3 regions of the Rhodococcus sp. P4_C10 genome follow, and region 1 is predicted to be linked to each of the others. Evidence: riboswitches for the same ligand, from Rfam matches in the RefSeq annotation. Region 1 holds a riboswitch; each other region holds the start of a gene.
The links. Region 1 has a riboswitch for cobalamin ahead of AC1DWC_RS14535 ((2Fe-2S) ferredoxin domain-containing protein). Riboswitches for the same ligand answer to the same signal wherever they lie in the genome.
Positions count from the first base shown of each region.

Region 2: linked by a shared signal. The riboswitch ahead of cobN (cobaltochelatase subunit CobN) and the one ahead of AC1DWC_RS14535 ((2Fe-2S) ferredoxin domain-containing protein) in region 1 are both predicted to bind cobalamin.
Region 3: linked by a shared signal. The riboswitch ahead of AC1DWC_RS07870 (ABC transporter substrate-binding protein) and the one ahead of AC1DWC_RS14535 ((2Fe-2S) ferredoxin domain-containing protein) in region 1 are both predicted to bind cobalamin.

Region 1 is NZ_JBFUHZ010000017.1:68,974-78,946, reverse strand. It holds gene AC1DWC_RS14545 (TauD/TfdA family dioxygenase) at 29-1,051, opposite strand; gene AC1DWC_RS14540 (AraC family transcriptional regulator) at 1,187-2,212, shown strand; gene AC1DWC_RS14535 ((2Fe-2S) ferredoxin domain-containing protein) at 2,222-2,992, opposite strand; cobalamin riboswitch at 3,019-3,169, opposite strand; gene dprA (DNA-processing protein DprA) at 3,194-4,309, opposite strand; gene AC1DWC_RS14525 (YifB family Mg chelatase-like AAA ATPase) at 4,306-5,829, opposite strand; gene AC1DWC_RS14520 (YraN family protein) at 5,829-6,185, opposite strand; gene AC1DWC_RS14515 (PaaI family thioesterase) at 6,375-6,782, opposite strand; gene AC1DWC_RS14510 (DUF2786 domain-containing protein) at 6,906-7,679, shown strand; gene AC1DWC_RS14505 (TIGR04338 family metallohydrolase) at 7,676-8,191, shown strand; gene AC1DWC_RS14500 (DUF2469 domain-containing protein) at 8,317-8,640, opposite strand; gene AC1DWC_RS14495 (ribonuclease HII) at 8,678-9,412, opposite strand; gene lepB (signal peptidase I) at 9,433-9,973, opposite strand, start outside.
Region 2 is NZ_JBFUHZ010000002.1:208,178-218,150, reverse strand. It holds gene cobN (cobaltochelatase subunit CobN) at 1-2,971, opposite strand, end outside; adenosylcobalamin (AdoCbl) riboswitch at 3,014-3,104, opposite strand; gene cobG (precorrin-3B synthase) at 3,151-4,320, shown strand; gene AC1DWC_RS02100 (precorrin-8X methylmutase) at 4,340-4,966, shown strand; gene cobJ (precorrin-3B C(17)-methyltransferase) at 4,966-6,477, shown strand; gene AC1DWC_RS02090 (hypothetical protein) at 6,587-6,886, opposite strand; gene AC1DWC_RS02085 (cobalt-precorrin-6A reductase) at 6,922-7,659, opposite strand; gene cobM (precorrin-4 C(11)-methyltransferase) at 7,659-8,408, opposite strand; gene cbiE (precorrin-6y C5,15-methyltransferase (decarboxylating) subunit CbiE) at 8,405-9,649, opposite strand; gene AC1DWC_RS02070 (SDR family NAD(P)-dependent oxidoreductase) at 9,646-9,973, opposite strand, start outside.
Region 3 is NZ_JBFUHZ010000009.1:115,093-125,065, reverse strand. It holds gene AC1DWC_RS07895 (hypothetical protein) at 1-30, opposite strand, end outside; gene AC1DWC_RS07890 (DEAD/DEAH box helicase) at 30-1,910, opposite strand; partial or broken gene AC1DWC_RS07885 (DoxX family protein) at 2,121-2,486, shown strand; gene AC1DWC_RS07880 (ABC transporter ATP-binding protein) at 2,437-3,318, opposite strand; gene AC1DWC_RS07875 (FecCD family ABC transporter permease) at 3,315-4,373, opposite strand; gene AC1DWC_RS07870 (ABC transporter substrate-binding protein) at 4,370-5,380, opposite strand; cobalamin riboswitch at 5,411-5,597, opposite strand; gene AC1DWC_RS07865 (galactan 5-O-arabinofuranosyltransferase) at 5,597-7,444, opposite strand; gene AC1DWC_RS07860 (decaprenylphospho-beta-D-erythro-pentofuranosid-2-ulose 2-reductase) at 7,606-8,367, opposite strand; gene AC1DWC_RS07855 (FAD-binding protein) at 8,364-9,812, opposite strand; gene AC1DWC_RS07850 (GtrA family protein) at 9,911-9,973, shown strand, end outside.

The DNA.
Region 1 (9,973 bases):
GGGCGATCCGAGGTCGAGTTGCCTTCGGTCAGTGGGCGCCGAGCCGCCGGTCTCGGGGCCGCGCGGTCGCTGGGCCGGGCACGATCACGTCGCGTGGCGGGATGCCGCCCCGCCCCGGTCCGCCGGCGTGATCGTCGCCGTCGACCAGGAAGTCCGGCGGCAGCGGTCGCCCCCGGCGCAGGCTCAACCAGAGGGCCAGCGGGTCCCGATCGGGATCCGTCTCGCCGGCGTCCGCGGTCGAGTGCAGGGTCGTGTAGTTGTTCACGAGGAGCAGGTCGCCCGGCTCGAGGTCGATGTCGAACCGGAAGGCGTCGGAGCTCGCGAGGTCGTCGACCAGGTCGAGCAGCTCCTCCTCGGCGCGGCCCAGCCGCGGCACATCCGGGTGGCGTTGCGCGGCCGCGATGTCCGCGCGGGCGTACCGGACGCTGAGCTTGTCGTCGGACCAGCACGCCATCGGCGTCGAGTAGTACGGCGCCTCGCCGGGCAGTTCCTCGCCCCGGCGATCGAAGTACCAGGGGCCGAACATGCGGTCGGCCAGGTCGGGGCGGTGACTCGAGACCTCGCGGTAGACCGCACCCGAGCTGACCACGGAGACGCGGTGGCGGGTTCCCAGGCAGAGCACCGCCTGGACGTCCGAGCCACCCGAGGCGAAGGCCTCCGTCGCCGAACCGCTGGTCAGCTTGTGGCCCGAGGAGTTCTGCGAGACCGGGATTCCGAGGTGCTGCCCGATCCCCCAGAAGACGGTCCGGAGGTCGGCGCGGCCGTGGTGCGCCACCGGCAGTCCCTGCACCACCGCGAGCCCGTATCCGCTCTCCAGGTCCGCGGCGACGCGCTCGAGCATCTCGCCGAGAGTCGGCAGCGGGAAGAGCTCGCGGGTGACCTGCAGGAGCGGGGTGCTCTGGTTGCGCACGGAGGCGAGCGCCGTGTCCATCTCAGCGAGGTGGGCCGGGGAGATCGCGTATCGCCACGAGTCGTCGGCCGCGAGGTCGCGGGGCTGCCATGCCGTCGGTGCCGTGCCGGAGGCCTGCAGCACGCTCGTCGTGATCGTCATTGTCCGGCACCGCCCTTCCTCATGGTTTCGATGTGATGCAACAGACATTAGGTGCGGCGCCCATCACATGCTTCACTTAGCGGGACATGCAACACGTCATTTCGGGACATCACCCGGTTGAACGGAGCCAAGGTCTTGAAACCCCTCGCCAGATACGCGTCACTCAACCGCTACATCGAGCTCTGCCAGTCGGTCGGTGTCGACGCCGCCGCCCTCATGCGCGAGGTCGGCCTGAGCCCCGCGGGCCTGTCGGTCCAGGACCAGTGGGCCTCCGCCGCCGCCATCGTCCGACTGCTCGCGAACTCGGCGGCAGCCTCCGGGCGCGACGACTTCGGGCTGCGGCTGGCGGAGCTTCGACGGCTGTCCAACCTCGGCCCGCTCAGCCTGGTGATCCGGGAGGAGCCCGACGTCCGGAGCGCGTTGGAGGTGCTGATCCGCTACGAGCACACCTACAACGAGGCCCTGCGAATCCGGTTGACCGAGGCCAGCGGACTGGCCACGCTACGGATCGGCCTGGACCTCGGCGAGACCGTCGACTCCCGTCAGTCGATCGAGCTCGCCGTCGGCGCGACCCATCAGATCCTTCGCGGCTTCCTCGGCTCCCGCTGGCAGCCCGTCACGGTCGGTTTCACGCATCCCGCGCCGGCAGACACCAGCACGTATCGCCGAATATTCGGCAACACAGTGGAATTCGAGTACGAGACCACGGGCATCGTGTTCTACGCCAACGACCTCAATGCCCCGAACCAGCTGTCCGACGAGCTGCTGCGGCCCTACGCCCGGCAACTCCTCGACGCGCTCCCCGCCTCCACCGAGACGACGGCGCTGGACCGGACCCGCGAGCTGATCGAGGTCCTGTTGCCCACCGGCCGCTGCTCCGTCGAGCAGGTCGCCCGGAGCCTCGGGGTGGACCGGCGGACCGTGCACCGGCAGCTCGCGGCCTCCGGCGAGACGTTCACCTCGGTGCTCAACTCGGTGCGCATCTCGTTCGCCGAACGGTTCGTGACGAACCCGCGGTACTCGCTGACCGAGGTCGCCCTGCTGCTGGGGTTCTCCACCCCCGGCAGCTTCACGAGGTGGTTTCGAAGCCAGTTCGACCAGACCCCCAGCGAGTGGCGCGCCGCCCAGATCGGCTTCCGCGAGAGCTCCGGCCCCCGGTGAGCGCCGCCGTCAGTCGTCGAAACCCCCGCGAACCCGCTTGCCCGTGAGTTCGTCCGTCCCGTCCACCAGGTCCGCCACCAGGGCCTTCGCGTCGTCCGGGTCGAGCCCGGCGAACCACTCCCCGCGGGGGTAGACCACCACCAGCGGCCCCAGGTTGCACGGGCTCAGGCAGCCCGAGCCCGTCACCATCGGTCCCGGCGGCGGCGCCGCCTTCGTCGCCGCGGTCAGCGCGCGGTGCACCGGCCCGGCGCCGTAGGCCATGCACCGGGGTCCCTTGCACACCAGCACGTGGTCACGGTGCGGTTCGATCTCCGACCAGGCGGGGCTGCGGTACGAGGCGGGGCTCGCCGTGACGGCGGATCCCGCACCGTCGCAGGCCGATGCCACCGCCGCGGCGACGGCGGTCTCGGCGCCGGTGTCCTCGCCGAGCGTGACCAGGAGGTCGGCGTCGGCGCGCGTCTCGCGCCAGTTCGCGACGGCCCTCTGCGTCCAGGTGATGAGGTAGCGGTCACGCGGGACCGCCACGGGCAGCAGCAGGACCGCACCCAGGCCGTCGGCGACGGCCGCGTCGAGGGCGTCGTGCAGCGTCGGGGTGGCGGCGTCCAGGTAGGCCAGGGTGACGTCGTCGCCCCGATGGCCACGCACCTCGCGCAGCAGCCGCTCCGCGGACTTCTCGTCGACCCCGCTGACCGTCGGCCGCAGCACCAGGACGGTCCGCCTGCCTCGGCGGCCGGAGTGTTCTTCTCGTGGCGCGGACAGGGCTCCGCCTACAACATCCATCGTGTGATCGGTCCATCCTCGTGGCGTGATCGAGCGTCGACGAGGGTGGTATCTGGCTACGTGCCTCCCGATGGGAGGCATTCACAGTGGCGGGACCGCGCCGGATTCGCACCGGCTTCCCATGACCTCGACGATCATGACCGCTGCAGGCTATCGCACCCGCGTCCGCCCGAATCCGCCCGTCCCCGCGGCCGATTCACCTCACCGCCGGAACCAACCCGTCTCGTCCGAGTCGATCAGCCCGCTCATCTCCAACACCGGCAACGCGCCCCGCACCGAGTTCAGCGGCAGTCCCGACCCCTCCGAGAGTTCACGCACCCCAACCGAACCCGACGCCGGGAACGCCTCGTACACCTGCGCCGCCCTTGCCGACAGCCCGTCCAGCCGGCGCGCCGGACCGGATTCCGGCTCCCCCACCCCTACGGGCCCCGCCGCCTCCGCGACGTCCGCCGCCCGCGCCGCCAACTGCGCCTCGCCGTCCCTGATCATCCGGTGACAACCCACCGACGCGGCGGAGGTCACCGGTCCCGGCACCGCCAGCACCGGCCGGCCCAGCCGCGCGGCCCAGGCGGCGGTGTTGCGGGCCCCGCTGCGCGCGCCGGCCTCGACCACCAGCACCGCGTCCGCCAGCGCCGCGACCAGCCGGTTCCGCGCCAGGAAGCGGTGCCGGGCCGGCGGCGTACCGGGCGCGTACTCGCTGACCACCAACCCCTCCTTCGCGATCTCCCGCAGCAGTCGCCCGTGGCCCGCGGGGTACGCCCGGTCCACCCCGCAGGCCAGCACCGCCACGGTCGGCGTGCCCGCCGCCAGCGCCGCCCGGTGCGCGGCGCCGTCGATGCCGTAGGCCGCCCCGGAAACCACGGTCCAGCCCTCCCCCGCCAGGTCGTCGACGAACTGACTCGTTGCATGCTCGCCGTAGCCGCTGGCCGCCCTGGTCCCCACCACCGCCACCGCGCGTTCGGTCAGCTCCGCCACCGAACCGCCACCGAGCACCCACAGCGCCAGCGGCGGCGCCGACTCCCGGTCCGCCCGGGGCTCGACCCCGCCGAAGGCGAGCAGCTTCCACTCCGGCCAGTCCTCGTCGTCGGGGGTCAAGAGCCGGCCGCCGAGCCGCTCGACCAGCGCGAGGTCCCGCTCGGCCGTGTCCAGGTGCCGGCGCGCCTGCGTCCGGGCGCGCAACACCTCCGGCAGCTGCGCCCCACGCACGGCCCGCGCGGCCTCCTCGGGACCGACCGCCCGCACCAGTTCCACCAGCGGCGCGCACGGCCCCTGCGCCACCTGGGACAGGTACGCCCAGGCCGCCGCCCTGGTGTTCACGCGCCGCTCCGATCCTTGAAGCCCAGCTCCCGGAAGCCCAGCGCCAGACCCACCTCGTCCTCGCCCGGCACCGGTAGTCCCTCCAGGTCCGACAGCGTCCACGCCACTCGCAGCGCGCGGTCCGCGCCGCGGGCGGTGATCTGGCCCTCCCGCAGCCCCCTCTCGAGCGGCACTAGGGCCCGCCGGGACAGCCGAAAGCGTTGCCGCAGGGCGGGGCCGGGCACCTCGGCGTTGGTGCGCCACCCGAACTCCTGCCAGCGCGCGACGGCGGCGGCGCGTGCAGTCGACACCCGCTCGCGCACCGACGCGGTGGACTCCGAGGCGTCGCCGTTGAGCGCCCCGACGGACAGCTCGCGCATCCGCACCCGCAGGTCCACCCGGTCCAGCAACGGCCCCGACAGCTTGCCGAGGTAGCGCCGGCGGACGGTCGGGGTGCAGATGCAGTCCACCTCCCGCGGCGGTGCGCAGGGGCACGGGTTCGCGGCGAGGACCAGCTGGAATCGCGCCGGGTAGCGGGCCACACCGTCGCGGCGGGCGATCCGCACCTCGCCGTCCTCGAGCGGGGTGCGCAGCGCCTCGAGCGCCTTGACGCCCAGTTCGGCGCACTCGTCGAGGAACAGCACGCCGCGGTGCGCACGGCTCACCGCGCCGGGCCGGGCCATCCCGGAGCCGCCACCGACCAGCGCGCTGACCGAGCAGGTGTGGTGCGGGGCCACGAACGGCGGCTCGGTGATCAACGGCCGTTCGGTGGTGAGCAGGCCGGCCACCGAGTGGATCGCCGTCACCTCCAGCGCCTCCCCGTCGCTCAGCGGCGGCAGCACGCCCGGAAGCCGTTGCGCCAGCATGGTCTTGCCGATCCCGGGCGGGCCGGTCAGCATCAGGTGGTGGGCGCCGGCGGCGGCGATCTCCAACGCGAGGCGAGCCTCCCCCTGGCCCGCGACGTCGCTGAGGTCCGCCGTCACCGGCTCCGGGTCCGCCTGCACCGGCGTCGGCGCGGTCAGCTTCAGCTCACCGCGCAGCCAGCAGATCACCTCGCCGAGGTCGCGCGCCCCCAGCACCTCGATGCCGTCGACCAGGCCCGCCTCCGCCAGCGCCGGGTAGGGCACCACCACCGACGGCCAGCCGGCCTGCTTGGCGGCGAGGACCGCGGGCAGCACCCCTCGCACCGCCCGCAGCCTCCCGTCCAGGGCGAGCTCGCCGAGCAGCACGCTGCGGTCGAGGTCCGCCGCCGGCACCCGGCCGTCCGCGACCAGCACCGAGCAGGCCAACGCGAGGTCGTACATGCTGCCTCCCTTGGGCAGCGTGGCCGGCGAGAGCGCCAGGATCACCCGCGAATCCGGCCACTTCTCACCGGAATTGGCGACCGCGGCCCGCACCCGGTCCCGCGACTCCTGCAGCGCGGTGTCCGGCAGACCCACCAGGTGTACACCGGGAAGGCCCCGACCGATATCCGCCTCGATCTCCACCAGTTGCCCCTCCACCCCGCGCACCGCCACCGAGTGCGCGCGCCCCAGCGTCATCAGAACACCGCCCGGAGGTGTTCGAGCGTCGGCTCGTGGCCGGGCTCGACCAGCACCGAGACCACGTCGAAGCGCACCCGCGTCCAGCCCCGCGGCTGCTCCCGCAGCCACAGTCCGGCCAGCCGCCGGATCCGCGACTGCTTCGCGAAGGTCACCGCCTCCGCCGGGGTGCCGTAGCCGCGGCCGGACCTCGTCTTCACCTCGACGAAGACCACCGTGTCGCCGTCCGTGGCGATCACGTCCAGCTCGCCGTAGCGGCACCGCCAGTTCCGTTCGAGGATCGTCATGCCGCCGGCGGCGAGGTGACCGACGGCCAGGTCCTCGCCCTGTGCGCCCAACTCCAGGTTTCGTGCCATGCCCCGACGGTGCCCCGCCGACCCGGTCGGCGGTCCCGGGTGACCACCGGAAACGTCGGCCCTGTGGACAGATCCGGCGGCTGTGGACAACCGCGGTGCGGGGCGCTGACCTCGGCCGATCGCGGCCCCGCGGGATCAGCGGCGACCCGTTGGCGACGCGTTCGCCGATTCTCCCGGCGCGGCCGCCCGTCACACCGGGAAGACGGTCCCCTGCGCGACCGCGCACAGCCGGCTGCTGCCGTCCTCGGCGACCGTCTCCAGTTCGCACGCGCAGACCGCGCGACGGCTGCCGGCGTGCACCACCCACGCCGTCGCGCGCAGCGTCGGCCCGTCCGCGGGCCGCATGTACTCGATGGTCATCCCACCGGTGAGCACCGCCGGGCCCAGCACCGTCCCGCCCGCGTAGGTCAGCGCGTTGTCGGCCGCGTAGGCCAGCACGCCGCCGTGCAGGAACCCGTTCTGCTGCAACAGCTCCGGCCTCGTGTCCAGCTCGATGCGGGCACCGTCCGCGTCGAACGAGACGAGCCGGGCGCCCAGCAGGACGCTGAAGGGCTGCGACGCGAGGTGACCGCGCGCCGCCTCGAGACCGATGTGCATGTCGGCGTCGTCCACGATGACTCCTCTGCTCGATGTACCGGCAGCGTGAATTGTGCCCTCGCCGGCGCCGCAACGACAGGCACACCGCCGCCGGTGTCGGTCACGGCGTCTACCCTCGTCGGGGTGAGTTCCGAGAAGATGCTGGCACGGATCGGCGGGCTGCTGCGCCAGGCCGAGTCCACCACGAACCCGCACGAGGCCCAGGCGTTCATGGAGGCCGCCCAGCGCCTCGCGACGGTCACCTCGATCGACCTCGCGGTCGCGCGGGCGCACACCTCACGCCGGGAGCAGCGCGTCTCCCCCGTCCAGCGCGCCATCCGGATCGGCGAGACCGGCAGGAAGGGCCTGCGCACCTACGTGCACCTGTTCGTCAGCATCGCCGCCGCCAACGACGTGCAGTGCGACGTCGCCCACAACTCCACCCAGGTGTTCGCGTACGGCTTCGGCACCGACATCGACGCCTGCGAGGCGCTGTACGCCGGCCTGCTGGTGCAGATGGTGCGGGCCTCCGACGCGTTCCTCGCCTCGGGCGCGCACCGGCCGGTCGCCGGCGTCACCGCCCGGCTGAACTTCCAGCTGGCGTTCGCCGCCCAGATCGGCGAGCGGCTGGCCACCGCCAAGGCGGCCGCCGAGGCCGACGCGGTGCGCGACGCAGCCCCGGGCGAGGGCGGCCGGCCGACCGGGACGGCGCTGGTGCTGCGGGACAAGCAGGTCGAGCTGGCCGACTTCTACGCCCAGACGTCCTCCGCCCGCGGCTCCTGGCGCGGCGCCCGGGCCACCGCGGGGCACTCCTCGAAGGCCCGCCACGCCGGCGACCGGGCCGGCCGGGTGGCCCGTCTCGGCCAGGCGCCCGAGCTGCCGTCGGCGCGCCGGCAGCTCTCCGGCCCCGCGCGGTGAGCGCTCCCCGGGACGGCCAGCGCTCCCGCGTGTACGAGGCGGAGACGGTGGTGCGCCGCATCTTCGACCGCGCCGACACCGGCACCGGCCGTGAACTCGAGCTGTTCGGCTCGCGGATCACGCTGCCGGTGGAGCGGAAGTTCGCGTCGGTGGACTCCGTGCAGGACTACCTCGACCGGGTGCGGGCCCTGAACTGGGTGCGCACCGACTGGCCCCGGGCCGCCGAACCGGTCACCGTCCGCGCGCGGGCCGGCGCGACGGCCGCGCACTACGAGCCGGCGACCGCGACCGTGGCCGTCCCGCTGCACCGCCGCGGCAGCTCGTGGGCGCTGCGGGAGCTGGTGGTGCTGCACGAGCTGGCACACCACCTCGAACCGGACGACGCCGAGCTGGCGCCGCACGGGCCCGAGTTCGTGGGCCGCTACCTCGCCCTGGTCGACGGGATCCTCGGCGACGAGGCCGCGTTCGTGCTGCGGACCACCCTGCTCGAGAACGGCGTCACCGTCGCCTGAGGTCGGCGCTCACCGGTCTCGCGCACATACCCCTTGACGCCATCACACCCCCGTTGAACGCTCAACGGGGGTGTGATGGGGACAGCAGGTGTGTGAACGCGGCCGATCCGAGCCGCGCACCGGCACTAGTCGCCGAACGGGCCGTTCTCGGGCAGCCGCAGGTCGGACTTCTCCAACTCCTCGACGTTCACGTCCTTGAACGTGATCACCCGCACGTGCTTGACGAACCGGGCCGGGCGGTACATGTCCCACACCCAGGCGTCGGCCATCCGCACCTCGAAGTAGATCTCCCCGTCCGCGTTGTGCGGGATCAGCTCCACCGAGTTCGCCAGGTAGAACCGGCGTTCGGTCTCGACGACGTAGGCGAACTGGCCGACGATGTCCTTGTACTCACGGTAGAGCGACAGCTCCATCTCCGTTTCGTACTTCTCGAGATCTTCGGCACTCATCGGCTTCGACGTCCTCCTGCTCTGGGGTGAATCACCATCATCGCGCACCGACGGCCGCGGTGTACATTTCGCCTGCTGTTCGCCCGCCCACACTTCCGCCCGCGACCTCGGCCGCGGGCCGGGCCGACCGGGCCGCGGCGACGTTCGCGTACGACATCCGGTGCTCGTGACTGGGCCCGAGCGCGGTCATCGCCGCGGTGTGCGCGGCGGTGCTGTAGCCCTTGTGCCCGGCAAAGCCGTAGCCGGGGATCGTCTCGTCCAGCGCGACCATGGTCCGGTCCCGCGAGACCTTCGCGAGCACGCTGGCGGCGGCGATGCAGGCCGCGGCGGCGTCACCGCCGATCACCGGAAGCGACGGCGCGGGCAGCCCCGGCACCCGGAACCCGTCCGTCAGAACGTATCCTGGCGCCGGCGACAGCCCGGCCACCGCGCGGCGCATGCCCTCGATGTTGGCGACGTGCACCCCCAGCCGGTCGACCTCCCACGCCGGGATCTCCACGATGCACCAGGCCCGGGCGAGCCGCTGGATCACCGGGAAGAGCTCCTCCCGGACCCGTTCGGTCAGTCGCTTCGAGTCGTCGAGCCCGGCGAGCGCCGCGTGCGGCTTCGGTCCCAGCACGCACGCGGCGACCACCAACGGACCGGCGCACGCGCCCCGGCCCGCCTCGTCGACGCCCGCGACCGGTCCGAGCCCGGTACGGATGAGAGCGGACTCCATCGTCCGCAGGCCGGCGGCTCTGCGAATGACGGTCCGTGGTGGCCAACTGCTCACGTGCTCGGGTACTCGGTTTCTCAGTTGCTCTGGATGTCGGGCGAATCGATCAGCCCCCACCGCGACGGCGGCAGGACGATCGCGACGGCCTTGCCGATGACATTGTCCACCGGCACGGTGCCGTTGTACTCGTCGCCGACGTGGTAGCGCGAGTCCGCGGAGTTGCTGCGGTTGTCGCCCATCACCCACAGGTTGCCCTCGGGCACCGTGTACGGCCCGAAGCAGCGCCCCGACTTGAGCGGGGTGTCGCAGGTCTGGACGCCCGGGGTGAAGGGGAAGTCGGTGACCACGTAGTTCTCGTCCAACGGCTTGCCGTCGACGAGGATCCGGCCCTGCTCGTCACAGCACTCGACCGTCTGGCCGCCGGTGGCGATCACGCGCTTGACCAGGTCGTTCTCGTCCGGCGGCACCAGGCCGACCATCGAGCCCACTTCCTGGATCCCGCGGACCACCGCGTTGTCGGAGCGGGTGGACGTCCAGCCGCCGTTCCAGGACTCCGGGCCCTTGAACACCACCACGTCACCGGGACTCGGGTCGCCGAAGCGGTAGCCGATCTTCTCG
Region 2 (9,973 bases), on a different contig from region 1:
CCAGGTCGGCGTCGTCACGCCAGTTCTTCGAGTCGATCAGCTGCAGCAGACCGGCGCCGTAGGTGCCCGGCTTGGAGCCGAAAATCCTGGTGGTGGCGCGTCGTTCGTCGCCGTGCTCGGCCAGGTCGGCCTGGGCGTGCGCCCGCACGTAGTTCTGCTCGGCGGGCTCGTCGAGGTCGGCCACCAGCCGGACCGCGTCGTCGAGCAGTGCCAGCACGTGCGGGAACGCGTCCCGGAAGAAGCCGCTGATCCGGACCGTCACGTCGACGCGCGGCCGGCCCAGTTCCTCGGGCGTGATCACCTGCAGGCTGGTGACGCGGCGGCTGGCCTCGTCCCACACCGGCCGGACACCGAGCAGCGCAAAGACTTCCGCGATGTCGTCGCCGGACGTGCGCATCGCCGAGGTGCCCCACACCGACAGGCCCACCGACTTCGGGTACTCGCCGTGGTCGGCGAGGTAGCGGGCCAGCAGCGACTCGGCCATCGCCTGACCGGTCTCCCAGGCCAGCCGCGACGGCACGGCCTTGGGGTCGACGGAGTAGAAGTTGCGGCCCGTCGGGAGCACGTTGATCAGCCCGCGCAGCGGCGAGCCGGACGGGCCGGCCGCGATGAAGCGGCCGTCCAGCGCCCGCAGCACCTGGGTGATCTCGTCGTCGGTCTGACGCAGACGCGGCACCACCTCGGTGGCCGCGAACCGGAGGATCTGCCGGACCGTCTCGTCCTCCGACAGGGCGTCGGCCGCGGCGGGATCCCAGTCGGCAACCGCCATCGCCCGCACCAGTTCGTGGGCGGTGGCCTCCACGTCGTCGACCCTGGTGCGGGACTCGTCACCGGACTCGCTGAGCCCCAACGCCTCCCGCAGACCCGGCACATGCTGTTCTCCGCCCCACATCTGGCGCGCCCGCAGCATCGCCAGCACCAGCTCCACCTCGGCGTCGCCGTGCGGCGCCCGACCGAGCACGTGCAGCCCGTCCCGGATCTGCACGTCCTTGATCTCGCACAGCCAACCGTCGACGTGCAGCAGCATGTCGTCGAACACGTCCTCCTCGGGACGCTCGGCCAGGCCCAGGTCGTGGTCCATCTTCGCCGCCCGCATCAACGTCCAGATCTGCTGGCGGATGGCGGGCAGCTTCGCGGGGTCGAGCGCAGAGATGTTGGCGTGCTCGTCGAGCAGCTGCTCGAGCCGTGAGATGTCGCCGTAGGACTCGGCGCGGGCCATCGGAGGGATCAGGTGGTCGACCAGGGTGGCGTGTGCGCGGCGCTTGGCCTGGGTGCCCTCGCCCGGGTCGTTGACCAGGAACGGGTAGATCAGCGGCAGCTCGCCGAGCGCGGCGTCGGTGCCGCAGGACGCGGACATGCCGAGGTTCTTGCCGGGCAGCCATTCGAGGTTGCCGTGCTTGCCGAGGTGCACCACCGCGTCCGCGCCGAACCCGCCCTCGTCCTGACGCGCCGCCAGCCAGCGGTACGCGGCCAGGTAGTGGTGGCTCGGCGGCAGGTCCGGGTCGTGGTAGATCGCGACGGGGTTCTCACCGAACCCGCGGGGCGGCTGCACCATCAGCACCACGTTGCCGACCTGCATTGCCGCGACGACGATCTCGCCGTCGGCATCGGCGGAACGGTCCACGTACAGCTCACCCGGCGCGGCGCCCCAGTGCTCCTCGACGCCCTCGCGCAGGTCCGCGGGCAGCGTGTCGAACCACTGCCTGTAGCGGGCCGCGGAGATGCGGATCGGGTTGCCCTCGAGCTGCTCGGCGGTCAGCCAGTCCGGGTCCTGACCGCCCGCCGCGATCAGCGCGTGGATCAGCGCGTCGCCGTCCCCGGCCGCCAGGCCCGGCAGTGCGTCCTCGCCGTCGAGCGGGCCGAGATCGTAACCGGCGTCACGCATCTGCGTGAGCAGCGCGATCGCACTGGCCGGGGTGTCCAGGCCGACGGCGTTGCCGATCCGGGCGTGCTTGGTGGGGTACGCCGACAACATCAGCGCGATCCGCTTGTCCGCGACCGGGATGTGCCGCAGCCGGGCGTGGCGCACCGCGATGCCGGCCACCCGGGCCGCGCGCTCGGGGTCGGGGACGTAGCTGGTCAGGCCGTCGGCGTCGATCTCCTTGAACGAGAACGGCACCGTGATCAGCCGACCGTCGAACTCGGGCACGGCGACCTGGGTCGCGACGTCCATCGGCGAGAGGCCGTCGTCGTTGGCCTCCCAGGTCTCACGACTGCTGGTCAGGCACAGGCCCTGCAGGATCGGCACGTCCAGCGCCGCGAGTTCGGTGACGTCCCAGGCCTCGTCGTCGCCGCCCGCGGTGGCGCCCGCGGGCCGGGTGCCGCCGGCGGCCAGCACGGTGACGACCATCGCGTCGGCCGCGCGCAGGGCGTCGAGCAACTCCGGCTCCGCGGTGCGCAGCGAGGCACAGAAGATCGGCAGCGCCCGGGCCCCGCGGTCCTCGATCGCCCGGCACAGCGCCTCGACGTATGCGGTGTTCCCGGCCAGGTGCTGCGCGCGGTAGTAGAGCACCGCGACGGTCGCGTCGGCCTCCGGCACGGCGGACGGCCGATCCAGGTGACCCCAGGTGGGGGTGTGCGTGGGCGCGTCGAACCCGAGGCCCGTCAGCAGCACCGTGTCGGAGAGGAAGTTGGACAGCTGCAGCAGGTTCTCCGACCCGCCCTCCGCGAGGTAGGCGTGGGCCTCCGCGGCGACGCCGCCGGGCACCGTGGACAGCTCCATCAGCTCGGCGTCCGGGGCCAGCTCGCCGCCGAGCACGACGGTCGGCAGGCCCGCCGCGAGCACCGTGTCCAGGCCCTCCTCCCAGGCGCGCTTGCCGCCGAGGATCCGCACCACCACCAGGTCCACGCCGTCGAGCAGGGCGGGCAGGTCGTCGACGAGCAGCCGGGCGGGGTTGGCCCAGCGGTAGTCGGCGCCGCTGGATCGGGCACTGAGCAGGTCGGTGTCGGACGTCGACAGCAGCAGGATCACGGGTGAGGCCTCCTCGGGGTCTCGCGCCCCATTGGTTCCGGACGGCAGCACACGAGTGTCTGACTCCCCGGCCGTACCGGGTCACAGTGGCGCGACCGCACCGGATTCACGCCGGTTTCCTCGTGAGCTGTCGCAAGCGCCGCTGAGCCTACCGGTGCGCGGAACGTAACCTGGAGACGATGTCCGCGAACCCGAATTCCCCCCGACCGGCCACCGGTGACCGGTCCCGCCCCGACGCCTGCCCGGGCGCCCTGCAGGTGCACCAGGCCGCCGACGGCGCGCTGGCCCGGGTGCGGCTGCCCGGCGGCGTGTTGACCGCCGCGCAGCTGCAGACGCTGGCCACCGCGGCCCACGACCTCGCCGGCGGCGAGCTCGAGCTCACCTCCCGCGGCAACATCCAGCTGCGGGCCGTGACCGACCCGGCCGCGTTCGCGGACCGGCTCGCCGACGCCGGGCTGTTGCCCTCGCCCAGCCACGAGCGGGTGCGCAACATCCTGGCCAGCCCCCTCTCCGGACGGATCGGCGGGCGGGTGGACGTGCGCGGCTGGGTCCAGGACCTCGACCGCGGGTTGTGCGCCGATCCCGCGCTGGCCGCGCTGCCGGGACGGGTGATGTTCTCCCTCGACGACGGCCGCGGCGACGTCTCCGGGCTGTCGGCGGACCTGGGCCTGCACGCCATCGGGGCCGACGAGGTGGCGCTGGTGCTCGCGGGCCGCGACCACGGCGCCCGGATCCCCGCGGCCGACGGCGTCGAGGTGCTCCTCGCCGCCGCGCGCCTGCTGCTCGAGATCCGCGAGGACCAGTGGCGCCTGCACGAGATCGACGGCGGCGTGGAGCGGCTGCTGAGCGGGCTGGGCCTGAGCGCCGGGACCGCCGACACCGTCGACCTGCCCGCGGTGGGCACCGGGCCCATCGGCTGGCTCGACCACGGCGACGGCGCGGTGACCCTCGCCGCCGGGCTCGCGCTCGGCACCATGAGCGCCCGGGTCGCGGAGTTCCTGGCGGCGGTGGACAAACCGCTCGTCGTCACGCCCTGGCGTTCGGTGCTGGTCTGCGACCTCGACGACTGGACGGCCGAGCAGGTGGTGCGGGTGCTCGCGCCGATGGGCCTGATCTTCGACGAGAACTCGCCGTGGCTGCAGGTCAGCGCGTGCACGGGGCGTCCGGGATGCGGCAAGGCGCTGGCCGACGTGCGGGCCGACCTGGGCGCGGCGCTGGCGGCCGGCGAGATCGGCGAGGGCCGTCAGCACTGGGCGGGCTGCGAGCGAAAGTGCGGCCGACCGCGCGGCGAGGTTACCGACGTGGTGGCCACCGGCGACGGCTACCGGGTGGATCGGCCGTCGTCCTGAAGCCACTATCGTGGTCCGCATGACCGACTACATCCGCGACGGGGCAGAGATCTACCGTCAGTCCTTCGCCACGATCCGCGCCGAGGCTGACCTGACCCGGTTCCCCGCGGACGTCTCGCAGACGGTGGTGCGGATGATCCACGCCTGCGGCCAGGTCGACCTCGTCGACGACGTCGCCTTCTCCCCCGGTGTGGTCTCCGCCGCGCGTGCCGCGTTGCGCGCCGGCGCCCCGATCCTCTGCGACGCGACGATGGTGGCCTCCGGGGTCACCCGAAAGCGCTTGCCCGCCAACAACGAAGTGCTCTGCCTGCTGGCGGACCCGCGGGTCCCGGTGATCGCGGAGCAGCTGGGCAACACCCGCTCCGCCGCGGCGCTGGAGCTGTGGGGCCCGAAGCTCGAGGGCGCGGTGGTCGCGATCGGCAACGCACCGACCGCGCTGTTCCACCTCCTCGACATGATCGACCAGGGAGCGCCCCGGCCGGCGGCGATCATCGGCTGCCCGGTCGGCTTCATCGGCGCGGCCGAGTCCAAGGAGGACCTGATCGCGCGCAGCGGCGAGACCGAGTACCTCGTGGTCCGCGGCCGCCGCGGCGGCAGCGCGATCACCGCCGCCGCCCTCAACGCCATCGCCACCGAGGTCGAGTGATGGCCGACGCATCGACCCGGGTTGCCACCGGCAAGCTCTGGGGCATCGGGCTCGGCCCGGGCGACCCCGAACTGGTGACGGTCAAGGCCGCGCGGATCATCTCCGAGGCCGACGTCATCGCCTTCCACAGCGCCCGGCACGGCCGCAGCATCTCGCGGGCCGTCGCGGCGCCGTACCTGCGCGAGGGTCAGCTCGAGGAGCACCTGGTCTACCCGGTGACCACCGAGACCGTCGACCATCCCGGCGGCTACCAGGGCGCCATCGACGAGTTCTACGAGTCGGCCGCGCAGCGGCTGGCCGAGCACCTCGAGGCCGGCCGGTCGGTGGCCCTGCTCGCCGCCGGCGACCCGCTGTTCTACAGCTCCTACATGCACATGCACAAGCGGCTGTGCGACCGCTTCGACGCCGAGGTGATCCCCGGCGTCACCTCGATCAGCGCGGCCTCCGCGGCGCTGGGCCGGCCCCTGGTCGAGCGCGACGAGGTGCTCACCGTGCTGCCCGGCACCCTGCCCGTCGCGGAGCTGACCCGGCGCCTCCGCGAGACCGACTCGGCCGCGATCCTCAAGCTGGGCCGGACGTATCCGGCGGTGCGGCAGGCGCTGGAGGACTCCGGGCGGCTCGCCGAGGCCAGTTACGTCGAACGGGCCAGCACGGCGAAGCAGCGGGTGCTCGCGGCCGCCGACGTGGACGAGTCCTCGGTGCCCTACTTCTCGATCGCCCTGGTGCCCAGCCCGTCGAACAACCCCGCGGCAACGACCGCGGCCGGTCCGGGCGAGGTTGTCGTCGTGGGCCTCGGCCCCGGGGACGACGCCTGGACCACCCCGGAGGTGCGTCACGAGCTGGCCCGCGCCACCGACATCGTCGGCTACACCACGTACGTCAACCGGGTGCCCGTGGTCGCCGGCCAGCTCCGGCACGCCAGCGACAACAAGGTCGAGTCCGAGCGCGCGGCGATGGCCCTGGACCTCGCCAAGCGCGGCGCCCGGGTGGTCGTGGTGTCCTCCGGCGACCCCGGCGTGTTCGCGATGGCCGCCGCGGTGGTCGAGATGGGCGCCGAGCCGCAGTGGTCCGACGTCCCGGTCCGGGTGCTGCCCGGCATGACCGCCGCGCACGCCGTCGCCAGCCGGGTCGGCGCGCCGCTGGGCCACGACTACGCGATGATCTCCCTCTCCGACCGGCTCAAGCCGTGGGACATCGTCGCCAAGCGGATCTCCGCGGTCGCGGCGGCGGACATGGCGATCGCCGTCTACAACCCGGCGTCGAAGTCCCGGACCTGGCAGGTCGGCGCGATGCGGGACCTGCTGCTCGAGCACCGCTCCGCCGAGACGCCGGTGATCATCGGCCGCGACGTCGCCGGACCGCAGGAGAGCGTGCGGATCGTCACCCTCGGCGAACTCGACCCCGCCGAGATCGACATGCGCTGCCTGCTGATCATCGGCTCGTCGCTGACCACGGTGGTGCAGAGCGCGACCGGCCCGCGGGTGTTCACGCCGCGGCGCTACCCGGGCTAGCTGCTCGACCGGTCGCCCCGCACACGGGCTTTCGCCGCGTCACACCCCCGTTGGACGCCCAGTTCCGGTGTGACGGGGGCAGAAGGCCTGTGCGGGCCCCGGCGCCGGGTCAGTGCTCGTCGTAGTGGTCGCCGTGCGGGGCGTGACGGTGCCCGTCGTGGATGTAGTCGACGTGGTCGCCGTGCGGCACCGCGACGTGGCCGCATCCCTCGCCGTGGTGGTGCTCGTGTTCGCCGTGCACGGTGTGCCCCGCGCTCTCGCACTCGTCGACGTGGTCGCCGTGCACCCGGTGCAGGTGTCCGTCGTGGACGTAGTCGACGTGGTCGCCGTGCGGCACCGCCACGTGGCCGCACTCGGGTCCGTGGACGTGGTCGTGGTCCGTGTGCTGGTGGTGCTCGGATGCAGTCACGAGGCTCTCCTCACTCGGGTGGGCGTCCCCGTGCCTCACGCTACTCCCGACGCCCAGCGTGCGGCGGCCGTCGGATCGGAGGTCGACGCCACCCCCTGCGGCACCGGTGTGCGGGCCACCATCAGCACCGGAACCCCCAGTTCCCGGGCGGCGCCGAGTTTCGCGGAGGTGAGCGCGCCGCCGCTGTTCTTGGTCACCAGCACCTCGATGCGATGCTCACGCATCAACGCGATCTCCGAGTCGAGGGTGAACGGTCCGCGGTCGAGCAGCAGCGTCGCCTCGGCCGGCATCGCGACCTCCGGCGGGTCGATGGCCCGGACCAGGTACCGGCCCGGCGCGCCGGCGAACGCGTCGACGCCCTGACGCCCGATCGTGAGGAACACCCGCCGCCCCAGCGCCGGCACCTCGCGTGCGGCCTCGGCGAGGTCGCGGACCGGGTGCCACCGATCTCCCGCCCCGGCAACCCATTCCGGCCGGCGCAGCACCAGCAGCGCCGCCCCCGCCCGCGCGCACGCCCAGGCGGCGTTGGCGGTGATCCGGGTCGCGAACGGGTGGGTGGCGTCCACCACGGCGTCGATCCGGTTGCCCCGCATCCATTCCGCGAGGGCGTCCCGGCCGCCGAACCCGCCGACCCGGACCTCGCCGACGGGGAGCACCGGCTCACGCACCCGGCCCGCCAGCGACGAGACCACCGACACCGCCGGGTCGGCGTGCAGCAGCGCCGCGAGGTCGCGGGCCTCGCGGGTCCCGCCGAGCACCAGGACACGGCGCATCAGTGCGTCGCGCGGGACCGGGTCGCCGAGTACAGGTAGCTGTCCGGGAAGCCCTCCGCGGCCAGCACCCGGCCGACGATCACCACCGCCGTCTTGGTGATGCCCGCCGCGTGGACCTGCTCGACCAGGGTGGCCAGCGTGCCCCGCAGCACGACCTCGTCGGGGCGGCTGGCGAAGGCGACCACCGCGGCCGGGCAGTCGGAGCCGTAGCTCTCGGACAGCTCCTCGGCGATCTGCTCGATCCGGTGCGCGCCCAGGTGGACCACCATCGTCGCCCCGCTGCGGCCGAGGGACCGCAGGTCCTCGCCGGGCGGCATCGCGGTCGACAGGGTGGAGACGCGGGTAAGCACGATCGACTGGGACACCCCGGGGACGGTGAGCTCGCGCTTCAGGGCTGCAGCGGCGGCCGTGAACGCGGGGACCCCGGGCACGATGTCGTACCCGACGCCGGCGGCCTCGAGGCGGCGAACCTGTTCGGCCACAGCGGAGTAGATCGACGGGTCACCGGAGTGCAGGCGCGCGACGTCGAGCCCGGAGCGGTCGGCCTCGACGAGCTTGTCGACGATCTGGTCCAGGCTCATCCGGGCGGTGTCGACGACCTCGGCGCCCTCCGGGCAGGTGGCGAGCAGTTCGGCGGGCACCAGGCTGCCGGCGTAGAGGCACACCGGGCTGGCGGCGATGATCCGCGCCGCCCGCAGGGTGATCAGGTCCGCGGCACCCGGCCCGGCTCCGATGAAGTGGATGGTCACTGGTTCGACTCCTCTGTCGTCTCTGTCACGGAGCTGGGCTTTGACACCGACCACTGGGCGACCGGAAGCTGGGGCCGCCAGGCGGTGAATCCGCCGAGCGGTTCGCCGCGGTAGACCTGGAACTTGCGGAGGTCGCCGCCGAGCCGCGAGTGCCACTGCAGCACCAGCGATTCCGACTCCGCGGTCACCGCGTTGACGACCATCCGCCCGCCCGGCCGCAGCCGCGCCCAGCAGGCGTCGAGCAGGCCGTCCTGGGTGACGCCGCCGCCGACGAAGATCGCGTCCGGGCCGGCGGACTCAGCGTCGAAGGCCGCGGGCGCGCTGCCCCGCACGGCCAGCGCCGGCACGCCCAACGCCGACGCGTTGTCGTGGATCTGCTCGACCCGTGACGGCTCGCGCTCGAACGCGACCGCGCGACAACGGGGATGGCTGCGCATCCACTCGATGCCGATGGTGCCCGAGCCGCCGCCGACGTCCCAGAGCAGTTCACCGGACGCGGGCGCGAGCGCGCTCAGCGTGAGCGCCCGCACCTCGTGCTTGGTCATCTGCCCGTCGCCCCGGTACGCGGCGTCCGGCAGGCCCGGGATCCGGGTCAGCCGAGGCGCGGCGCCCGAGCCCCGGACCTCGAGGGCGATCACGTTCAGTGGGTCGCCGGGCCCGGGCGGCCAGCGGTCCGCGGTCCCGTCGTGCACCCGTTCCGCCGGCCCGCCGAGCTGCTCGAGCAGCACCATCCGGCTGCCGCCGAAACCGCCCTCCCGCAGCAGTTCCGCGACCGCCGACGGGGTGTGCTGGTCGTTGCTGAGCACCAGTACCCGGGCGCCGTCGCGCAGTTCGGGTGTCAGGGTGGCGACCGGCCGGTTCACCAGGCTCACCGTCGGCACCTCGTGCAGCGGCCAGCCCAGCCGGGCGCAGGCGAGCGAGACGGACGAGGGATGCGCGATCACCCGGATCCGTTCGGGACCGAGCACCCGGCACAGCGTGACGCCGACTCCGTGGAACATCGGGTCGCCGCTCGCGAGTACGCACACCCTTCGCTCGCGGTGCTCGTCGAACAGGGCGGGCAGCGCGGGCACCATCGGCGACGGCCACGGCACCCGCCCCGCCGAGGACTCCGGGACCAGGCCGAGCTGCCGGGCCGAGCCCATCAGGACCTCGGCGTCGGTCACGGCCCGCTGCGCGCGGGGCGAGAGGCCGTCCCAGCCGTCGGCGCCGATGCCGACGACGGTGACCGGCAGGCTCATCGCGGCATCCGCCGCCAGATCGCCTGCGGCAGCAGCCGCATCACGAAGATGGCGAGTCTCAGCATGCCGGGGATCCACACCCGCTCGCGGCCCCGGCGCAGTGCCTTGACCACCGCGTCCGCGACCTGGCCGGGGGTGCTCGACATCGGCGCCGGGGCCATCCCCTCGGTCATCCGGCCGATGACGAAGCCGGAACGCACCAGCAGCAGGCTGACGCCGCTGCCGTGCAGGGCGTCGCCGAGCCCGCTCGCGAAGCCGTCGAGGCCGGCCTTGGCCGAGCCGTACACGTAGTTCGCACGCCGGACCCGGGCGCCCGCGATCGAG
Region 3 (9,973 bases), on a different contig from region 1:
CCACGCGGTGACCCCGAACTCCGCGCCCATCAGCAGACGCCGATCGCGTCGAGGTCGAGCAGGGCGCGCAGTTCGGTGTCGGGTAGATCGGCCAGCGCCGACTCCGTGTTCCCCGTGACCGACTCGGCCAGAGCGCGTTTCGACTCGTGCATGGCGGCGATGTGGTCCTCGATGGTGCCTCCGGTGACGAGGGTGTGCACGTTGACGGTCCGGTGCTGGCCGATCCGGTGCGCCCGGTCGGTGGCCTGGGCCTCGACCGCCGGGTTCCACCACCGGTCGTAGTGCAGCACGTGGCTGGCCCGGGTCAGGTTGAGCCCGAACCCGGCCGCCCGGAGGCTGAGGATCAGCACGGGCGCCGCGTCCGGCCCGGTCTGGAAGTCCTCGACCAGCCGGTCGCGCCGCTCCACGCTCAGGCTGCCGTGCAGGAACGGGATCGTCCCGGCGCCCAGCTCGGCGGTCAGGTGCGCCGAGAGCAGCTCGCCCATGCCGCGGTACTGGGTGAACACCAGCGCCCGGTCGCCGTCCTCGACGATCTCCGCGAGCATTTCGGTTGCGCGGTCGAACTTTCCGGACCGTCCGACCAGTCCGGCGTCGTTGCCGGCGCCGACCTGAGCCGGGTGGTTGCACACCTGCTTGAGCGTCGTCAGCAGGGCCAGGACGTTGCCGCGCCGGGCGATGCCGCTGCCCAGCCCGGAGGCGAACGCGTCCGCGACGGCGGCGCGGTACAGCCGGGTCTGCTCGTCGGTCAGCGTGCACGCCACCGTCGAGAACTGTTTCGGGGGCAGCTCGGTCGCTACCTGGGACTTGGTGCGGCGCAGCACGTACGGCTCGATGACGGCGGCGAGCCGGTCCGCGGCGGTGCGTGACCGTCCCGACTCGATGGGCGTCGCGAACCGCTGCCGGAACCGCGCCCGGGTGCCGAGCACGGCGGGGTTGGTGACGTGGAGGAGCGACCACAGCTCCTCGAGCCGGTTCTCGACCGGGGTGCCGGTCATCGCGACCTTGAGTGTCGCGGGCAGTCGGGCGGCGGCCTTGGCGGCCAGCGACGTCGGGTTCTTGATCTGCTGGGCCTCGTCGAACACCACGCAGTCCCACGCGACGGCGGTCAGCTCGTCCGCGTCGGTGCGCAGGACGCTGTAGCTCGTGAGCACCACCGCGGCGTCCGGCCCGGTCGCCGGCAGCCCGCGGCTCGCGCCGTGGTGCACCACCACGGGCAGGTCGGGGGCGAAGCGGTCCAGTTCGCGTCGCCAGTTGCCGATCACCGAGGTCGGGCACACCACCAGGTGCGGCGCGGACCCCGCGCGGGTGGCCAGCAACGAGACGGCCTGCAGCGTCTTCCCCAGCCCCATCTCGTCGGCGAGGATGCCGCCGCCCTCGCCTGCCAGCGCGCGCAGCCAGGTGACGCCGTGAATCTGATAGGGCCGCAAGGTCGCCCGGACACCCGCGGCGGCCAGCTCGCGGCCGGTGCCGGCCACGGCGCCGAACTGACGGATGGTGGACGCCGCCGTCCCGACCGCCGTCTCGTCCGCGCGGAGGCAGGCGTGCGCGGCGGTCGGCATCGACCGCGCCAGCTCCGCCCAGGCCGCGTCGTCGTCGTCGCCGTCGTCGAGTTGGCGCGCCGCCCGGTGCCACGCCCGCACCGACGCGCCCACCTCGTCCGGACCGACATCCAGGCGCCGCAGCGCGGGCAGCACGTCGGTCAGGTCCGCGGCCCGAACTCCCACCGTCCGTGGTGCGACCGTGGCGCCGTCGACCGGGACCGCGAGCCGACAGGTGGTGGCGGTCCCCGGCGGGAGGCCGAGCGCGGTCAGCGCCGACTCGACGTCCTCGACGCCCCACCATGCGAGGGTCGCGAGGGCGGGCACGAAGGTGGCCTGCAGGCGACCGGGGTCCGCACTCGACTCGTTCATGTCCGCCGAGGGTAGCCGTCCGGGGAGCTCCACCGCCAACGAGAAGTAGGTCAGAAGCCGCAGATCAGGTGTGGTTTTCCCGACATTGACGGATCCCGGATCGGTGCGTCTCTGACGCGGCGGCGATGAGTTCCGGGGGCCGTGCGGGTCTACCTGGTATGCGCCTCCCGCACCCCGTGTGAGGCCCACGAGGACGAGACGGAGCACGCCATGACCATCACCCCGCACACCACGTCCGCCCCCGCCGCCACGACGGCCGCCGCCGTCACGCCGCGGCAGCGCCTGGCCGGTCGGATCGTCACCGGCCTGGTCGTGGTCTTCCTGCTGTTCGATTCGGTCACCCACATCGCGAACGTGGAGCAGGTGCGCACCGCGATGGCGGACCTCGGCTTCGATCCCGGGCTGAACCGGGTCTTCGGCGTCGTCCTGCTGGCGTGCCTGGCGCTCTACCTCGCGCCGGTCACCTCGGTCCTCGGCGCGGTCCTGCTGACCGGGTACCTGGGCGGCGCCGTCGCCACCAACCTGCTCACCGAGCAGCCGATCCTGAGCACCACGCTGTTCCCGATCTACACCGGCCCCCCCCCCCCCCCCCCCCCCCCCCCCCCACGAGTGCGTCAGCGCCTGCGGCCGCCCCGCACAGCACCACCATCGGACGCCCCGTTCGTGGATGGGGTTGTACCAGGGCGTCGAGGCCGTAGACGTCCGCCAGCAGTTCGGCGGTGAGTACCGACTCCGTCGGGCCCTCGGTGACGACCCGGCCGTCGCGCAGCACCACGAGATGATCGCAGTACATGGCGGCCAGGTTCAGGTCGTGCATCGCGGCGACAGTGGTGAGCCCGCGGACCCGGATCAATTCGAGCAGTTCCAGCGACGCCGAGACGTCGAGGTGGTTGGTGGGCTCGTCCAGCAGCAGCACACAGGGGCGCTGCGCGAAGGCGCGGGCCAGCTGGGTCTTCTGCTTCTCGCCGCCGGACAGGCTCTGCCACAACCGGTGTCGCAGGTCGGTGATTCCGGCCGTCGCGAGACAGTCGGTGACCAGTTCACCCGTGCCGAGCGCGGCGGGGCGGGCCCAGCCGCCACGGTGCGGGATGGCGCCGAGTTCGACGATCTGCTCCACCGTCAGGTCCAGTTCGGTGGCCGAATGCTGTTCCACCAGTGCGACGGTGCGGGCAAACTCGCGCCGGTGCATCGCGGTCGCCGGGACGTCGCCGATCAGCACCCGTCCACTGTCGGGACGTTCGAGCCGGGCGATGGTCGACAGCAGCGACGTCTTGCCCGAACCGTTCGGCCCGATCAGCCCGGTGACCCGCCTGGCCGGGGCCGTGCACGACACGCGGTCGAGGATCCGCGTGCCTCCGGCGGACCAGGTGACGTCCTCGACCCGGATCTCCGGAGAGTGGTGCGTCATGAGGCGGCTCCCCGTCGTCGGAGCAGCCACACGAACGCCGGCACCCCGACGACGGCGGTGACGATACTGATCGGCAGTTCCCGCCCGGGCATGACCGTGCGGGCGGCGATGTCGGCCCACACCAGCAACAGTGCGCCCACCAGAGCGACCACCGGGAGCAGGCGCGCGTGCAGCGGACCGACGAGCATCCGGGCCGCGTGCGGCACCACGAGTCCGACGAAGCCGATGATGCCGGCCTGCGCCACCAGCGCCGCCGTGCACAGTGACGCCACCACGTACAGCACCCAGCGCGACCGCTCGACGTTGGTGCCGAGGCTCGCGGCGGCACGCTCACCGAACGCGAACGAGTCCAGTACCCGGCTGTAGGCCAGGAAGATCGTCATCGTCGCGGCGACGACGACGAGGATGCCGACCAGACCCGACCAGCGCACGCCGGCCACCGAGCCGAGGGTCCAGTTCAGCACCCGGTGGGCGGAGTCGCGGTCGCCGAACAGCACCAACGCCGACGTCAGCGCCGCGGCCAACTGCCCCACCGCGATACCGGCGAGGACGAGTCGACCGGGCAGCAGCGCCCCGGACCGGGACGTCGCGATGACGAACACCAGCAGCAGGCTCCCGAGGGCACCGAGGAATGCTGCGGACGAGACGGCACCGAATCCCAAGGCGCCCACCGCACTCGCGCCGGTCGTCAGCGCCAGGACCGCGCCCAACGACGCGCCCCCGGACATGCCGAGCAGGTAGGGGTCGGCCAGCTGGTTGCCGGTCAGTGACTGCAGCACCGCGCCGCACAGGGCGAGCCCCGCGCCGATCGCCGCGGCTGCCAGCACCCGCGGCATCCGCAGGTCCACGACGATATGGGTGGTGAGCAGATCAGTGCCCGGGCCGATGCCGAGGCGTCCGGCGATCGACTCGACGACTGTGCCGATCGACAGGTCGGCCGCGCCGATCGCGACCCCGGCCGCGCAGCTCACCACGAGCAGCGCGACCAGGATCACCGACCAGCCGGTGCTGGTCGCCGCGGCTACCCGGGCCGGCACCCGGGTCGTCGGACTCATGCCCCGTTGCCGCCCAGCTGCTCGGCGACCTGGCTCGCGCCCTCGATGGTGCGCGGTCCCGGCGTGCTCGCCGAGAACGGGACCACGACGAACGCGTCGTCGCGCACGGCCTTCAGATCCTTCAGGGCCGGGTCGCCCCGCATGTAGTTCTTCTTCTCCTCGGCCGTGTCCCACGACGCGTCCGCGAGGACGATGACGTCGGGGTTCGCGGCCAGCACCGTCTCCCAGCTGCCGTCGAGCCACGCGCCGTCGGCATTCGCGAAGATGTTGGTGCCGCCGACCGCATCGATGATCAGCTGCGGTCCGCCGGCGTTGCCGCCGACGTACGGGGTGTCGGTGTTGCTGTCGTACCAGAAGATGCTCTTGCCCTTCGCGGGCGCCGCGGCCTCGATGCCTCCGAGGGTCTCGCGCATCTGCGCGACGACGGCGTCGGCCTCGGACTCGTGGCCGAACAGGGTCCCGTAGTCGGTGATCTCGGTGCCGATCGAATCCCAGGACACGGCGGGACGGGTCGACTTGTCCTTGCAGCCGAACGGGGAGACGTAGGTGGCGACACCGAGGGCGTCGAACGACTCGTGCGAGCCGACGGCCTTGTCGTCGAACGCGCTCGAGTACGACGCGAGCACCAGGTCGGGCTTGACCTCGAGCAGGGCCTCGCGGCTCGGGTAGTCCTTCTCGTCGAGCGCCGGGACCTGCGCGTAGGCGGAGGCCCACTGCGGTGCGATGGTGTCGTCGAGGTAGGCCGTGCCGGCCATCCGGTCCTGGGCGCCGATCGACAGCGCCGTCTCGGTGGCGCCCTGGTTGAGGGTGACGCCGCGCTCGGCGGGTCCGTCGAGGGTGACGGTGCGACCGCAGCTCTGCAGGGAGATCGCAGCGGTGTCGCCGTCGGAGTCCGACGACCCGCCACACGCGGACAGGGTGAGGGCGGCAGCGATCGACAGTGCCGCGGAGGAGATGACCCGGGGGGAGATACGCGAGCGAGCTCGCGACGAAACGAGGGTGCGCAAAGCGACCCGCCTTCCATGACTCGTGGAAAACATCAGGGCTGCGTCACGGCCGGTCTCCTGGCTTCGCAGGGATGACCGGCGACCGCACCTTCCCAGATGCCTGCGCACCCAGTGGTCGGAGCTCGAGCCCCAAGCGGTCGACGTACCTGCTCACAGTGGCGAGTACCGCGCCGGTTTCACACCGGACTTCCCGAACACCGTGACAACAAGTGGACCCTAACCGACGCGGGTGACCACCACGAAAGGCCCGGCCTCGGTGACCGAGAACCGCGGGTCCTCGAACAGCTTCTCCGGGAACGTCACGGTGTAGCGGCGCACGTTCGGGTCGTTCGGGTACACGTCCTCCGCGAGGCGCAGGGTGTACCCGTCGTCGGACTGGCGGAAGACGAACGTGTCGGGGCCCCGCAGGCCGGTCGCGTCCATCGCCTCGATCAGCTCGTCCGGGGTCTGCAGTTCCGTCCAGGACTCGATGTAGGCGGCTCGCTTGTCGAACTGCGCCAACGGGTTTGCGTAGTGCGACGTGAGTCCCTGGAACCCGAAGTACGGGTAGAAGCTCAGGAAGCTGGTGTCGGCGGTGAGCACCACGGTGTCGGACCGCGGGCCGGGGCGCTGCGCCTGGATCGCCTCGTCCACCGCCGCGTAGTAGGCAGCGGCGCCCGGCGGACGCTGGTCCGCGCGCACCCCGTCGCCGTCCGTGTCGGTGTAGGCGATGGTGATCTCCGGGGCCAGCAGGTGCGGGATGGACTGGGCGAACGCGACCGCGCCGAGCGCGCCCACCGCCACCACCGCGGCCTTGACCCGGGGGTTCTCGCTGGTCGCGAGGATCAGCCAGCGGGCGAAGTCGACGAAGCCGAAAACACCTGCGGCGCCGAGCAACACGATGAGCACCGGCTCGAGCCGGAAGGACAGCAGGGTGGTGCCGACCGCCGTCGCCGCCATCGACATCAGGGCCCACAGGTACGCCGCGACCACGCCGAGGCCCAGCGCCTGTGCGCGCCGCGACGAGGCGGCGCGACCGGCCAGCCACACCGTGCCGAGCAGGCACAGCGCCCCGGTCAGGTCGCCGTCGAACATCGGCAGCGGCAGGTCCGCGCCGGCCTCGGGCAGGTAGTGGGTGGCGGAGCCGGTGCCCGACAGCGTGCCGGTGCGCAGCGCGCTGAGGAACGGCAGCCACACGATCAGCGCGATCAGGCCGGAGATCACTCCGGCCGCGGCCAGGCGCACCAGCGGGTCGAGGGCCGCCCGCCAGGATCCCTGTGCGCGGACGGCGAGGCCCGCCGCGACCAGGGCCATCACCGTCACAGCGAAGGCCGCGTAGCCCAGGTAGAGCGTGTAGAAGGTGGCGGCGAGGCCGAGGAACAGTCCGGTGCCCACGACGGCGCCCCACCCGCCGGACCCGGTCTCCCCGGGCCGGTAGAGCCCGCCCCACGCCAGCAGCAGCACCGGCGGCAGCAGCACCACCAGGATCGCGCTGTACGCCTCGGGCGAGGCGTACCCGACCGTCAGCGCGGTCGTCGCGACCGTCGCCAGCACGGCGAGGTCGGCGCGGATCAGCCTGGACCACAACACGAGTGCGATCACCGACGCCACCGCGAGCGACGCGATCGCGTACGGCTTGAACGCCTCCCAGCCGTCCATGCCGAGCAGGTTCGCGACCCGCCCGCCGAACCAGAACCAGCCGGCCGGGTAGAACGACGGCAGGTCCGCGTAGGTCATGTCCTTCAGAGCCGCGGTGTCTGTCATCCGGGTGAGGAACTCGGTGCGGAACTCCTGGTCGACCGAGACGCCGTGCAGGTACAGCTTGGTGGCGGCCAGCGGCATGCCGAGGGTGACGGTGACGAACCCGGACACCCCGGCCCAGGACAGCACCTTCGCCAGGGTGGTCGCGCGGCGTCGGCGCAGCAGCCACACGGACAGCGCCAGCACCGACAGCGTGAGCACCTGCCCGACCGTGGTCAGCGCGCGGGTGACGTTGGAGGAGTTGAACGCCGGCCACTGGACCACCGAGAAGGCGACCAGTCCGACGGCGGCGACCACCACCGAAACGAGCGCCGCCAGCACCATCTCCCCGGCGGCGGACGCGGCCCGGCGAGCGGGCTGGACGTGGCTGGGGGAGACGGGGCTGGCGGCGGTGGTCGTCACGATTCGAGAGTTTAGGCGCTGCGCGCCTGTGCGCTTTTCTGGTAGTTGGAGCAACCAGAAAGGCACACAGGCTGCGGAGCCGCCTAGATCGGCAGCTTGCGGAAGATCGCCCGCGGCACGTGGCGCAGCGCCATCATCACGAAGCGCCAGGGACCCGGGGTCCAGACGATTTCCTTGCCCTTGTCGGACGCGGCGACGGCGAGCGTGGCGACGATGTCCTTGTTCACCGTCAGCGGCGCTTCCTTGACGTGCGCGCTGAACTGGGTGCGCACCATGCCGGGCCGGACCACCGTCACCCGCGGGCCGAACTTGGCCAGGGCCTCGCCCAGGCCGAGGTAGAAGCCGTCGAGGCCGGCCTTGGTGGAGCCGTAGACGAAGTTGGCGCGCTTGACGCGCTCACCGGCGACCGAGGACATCGCGATGATGCGGCCGAAGCCCTGCGCCTTCATCTTCTCGCCGACCAGCACACCAACGGATACCGCGGCGGTGTAGTTGACGTTGGCCACCAGCACGGCCTTGCGCTGGTTCTGCCACAGTTCCTCGGCGTCCCCGTCCAGGCCGAACGCGACGATCGCGACGTCGACGTCGCTCTTCGCCCAGGCCTCGTCGATCACCTTCGGGTGCGACTCGGTGTCCAGCGCGTCGAAGTCGACGACGTCGACCTCGGTGGCGCCCTTGGCCTTCAGCTGCGCGACCGCGCCGTCACGGCCCGGGTCGCCGGGCAGCGCGGCCAGGATCACCCGCATCGGAGCCTTCTTCAGGTACTCCTCGCAGATGGCCAGGCCGATCTCGGAGGTGCCGCCGAGGAGCAGGAGCGTCTGGGGGTTACCCACGGCGTTGATCACAGTTCCAACCTTCTGGACATATCGGAGGCGAAAACGCCTGTGGGGTCGTACTTCCGGCGGGTCGCGATCCACTCGTCGATCCGCGGGTACATGGCGTGGAAGGTCTCGGCGGTCGCGCGCGAGTCCTTGGCGGTGTACAGCCGGCCGCCGAACTCGAGCACGCGCTTGTCGAGTTCGGTGACCAGCTCGTTCAGGCCTGCCTTGATCGGGAAGTCCATGGCGACATTCCAGCCCGCCATCGGGAAGCTGAGCGGTGCATTGTTGCCCGGTCCGAACAGCTTGAACACGTTGAGTGCCGAGTGGTGGCCCGACGCCTGGATGTGCCGAATGATGCTCTTGAACTCTTCGAGGGCCTCGGTGGGCACCAGGAACTGGTACTGGAGGAAGCCCTTCGAGCCGTACGCGCGGTTCCACTCACCGAGGAGGTCGAGCGGGTGGTAGAACTGCGTCAGGTTCTGGACCTTGCCGGTGTAGTTACCGCCCATCCGGTAGTACAGCTCGCCGATGGCGCTGGCCGACAGCTTGTTCATCAGGCCGTTCGGGAACACGTCGGGGACGGTCATCAGCTGCGGGGCGTCGAACTTCAACGGGTTCTTCTGCAGCTTCTTCGGCAGCTCGTCGAACTTCGCGAGCGAGCCGCGGGTGATCGTTGCGCGACCCAGCTTCGGCGGCGCACTGACCACGTCGAACCAGGCGCTCGAGTACGTGTAGTTGTCCTCGGTGCCGTCCTGGTGCGCGGCGACCGTCTCTTCGAGACTCTCGGTCCGGATGCCGTCGTTGATGAAGTACGCCGTCTCGGTGGGCGTCATGCTGATCGTCGCGCGCAGGATGATGCCGGTCAGGCCGTTGCCGCCGATCGTCGCCCAGAACAGCGCGCCCTTGGGGTCGTTGCGACCGCCCTTCGGCGTCAGCTTGCGAACCTGCCCGTCTGCGGTCAGCAGGTCCAGCGACACCACGTGGTTGCCGAAGCTGCCCTCACTGTGGTGGTTCTTGCCGTGGATGTCGGAGCCGATGGCGCCGCCGATGGTGACCTGGCGGGTGCCCGGCAGCACCGGGACCCAGAGGCCGAACGGCAGCGCCGCCCGCATCAGCTGGTCGAGGCTCACGCCGGCGTCGACGTCCACCAGCGCGGTGTCGCGGTCGATGCGGTGAATGCGGTTGAGGGCATTCATGTCGATGACCAGGCCGCCCGCGTTCTGGGCCGGGTCGCCGTAGGAGCGGCCGAGGCCCCGGGCGATGACGCCGCGGCGCAGGTGGCTGGGCTTGCCGTCGTTGCGCTCGGCGACCTGGGCGACCGCGGACGCGATCACCTCGACGTCGGGGGTGGAGAGCACCTCGGCCGTCGTCGGCGCGGTGCGTCCCCAACCGGTGAGGGTGCGGGTCTGGGTGGGGAGAGGCTGCGGCTGTACTACGTCGGCCGGCGTCTCTTCAGCTGTCGTGGACATCGGTGTAGAGGCTACCTGGCGGTAGCGACGGCAGCCCGTGTCGATGCGCACATGTGGCCACCGCTACTCGGTGCGCGCGGGTCGCTTACCCTCGACCGGTGTCCGGTACCCCGCATGCCCCAGAGCCGCACCTGCCGCTCCCCGTCGAGTTGCCGCTGGTG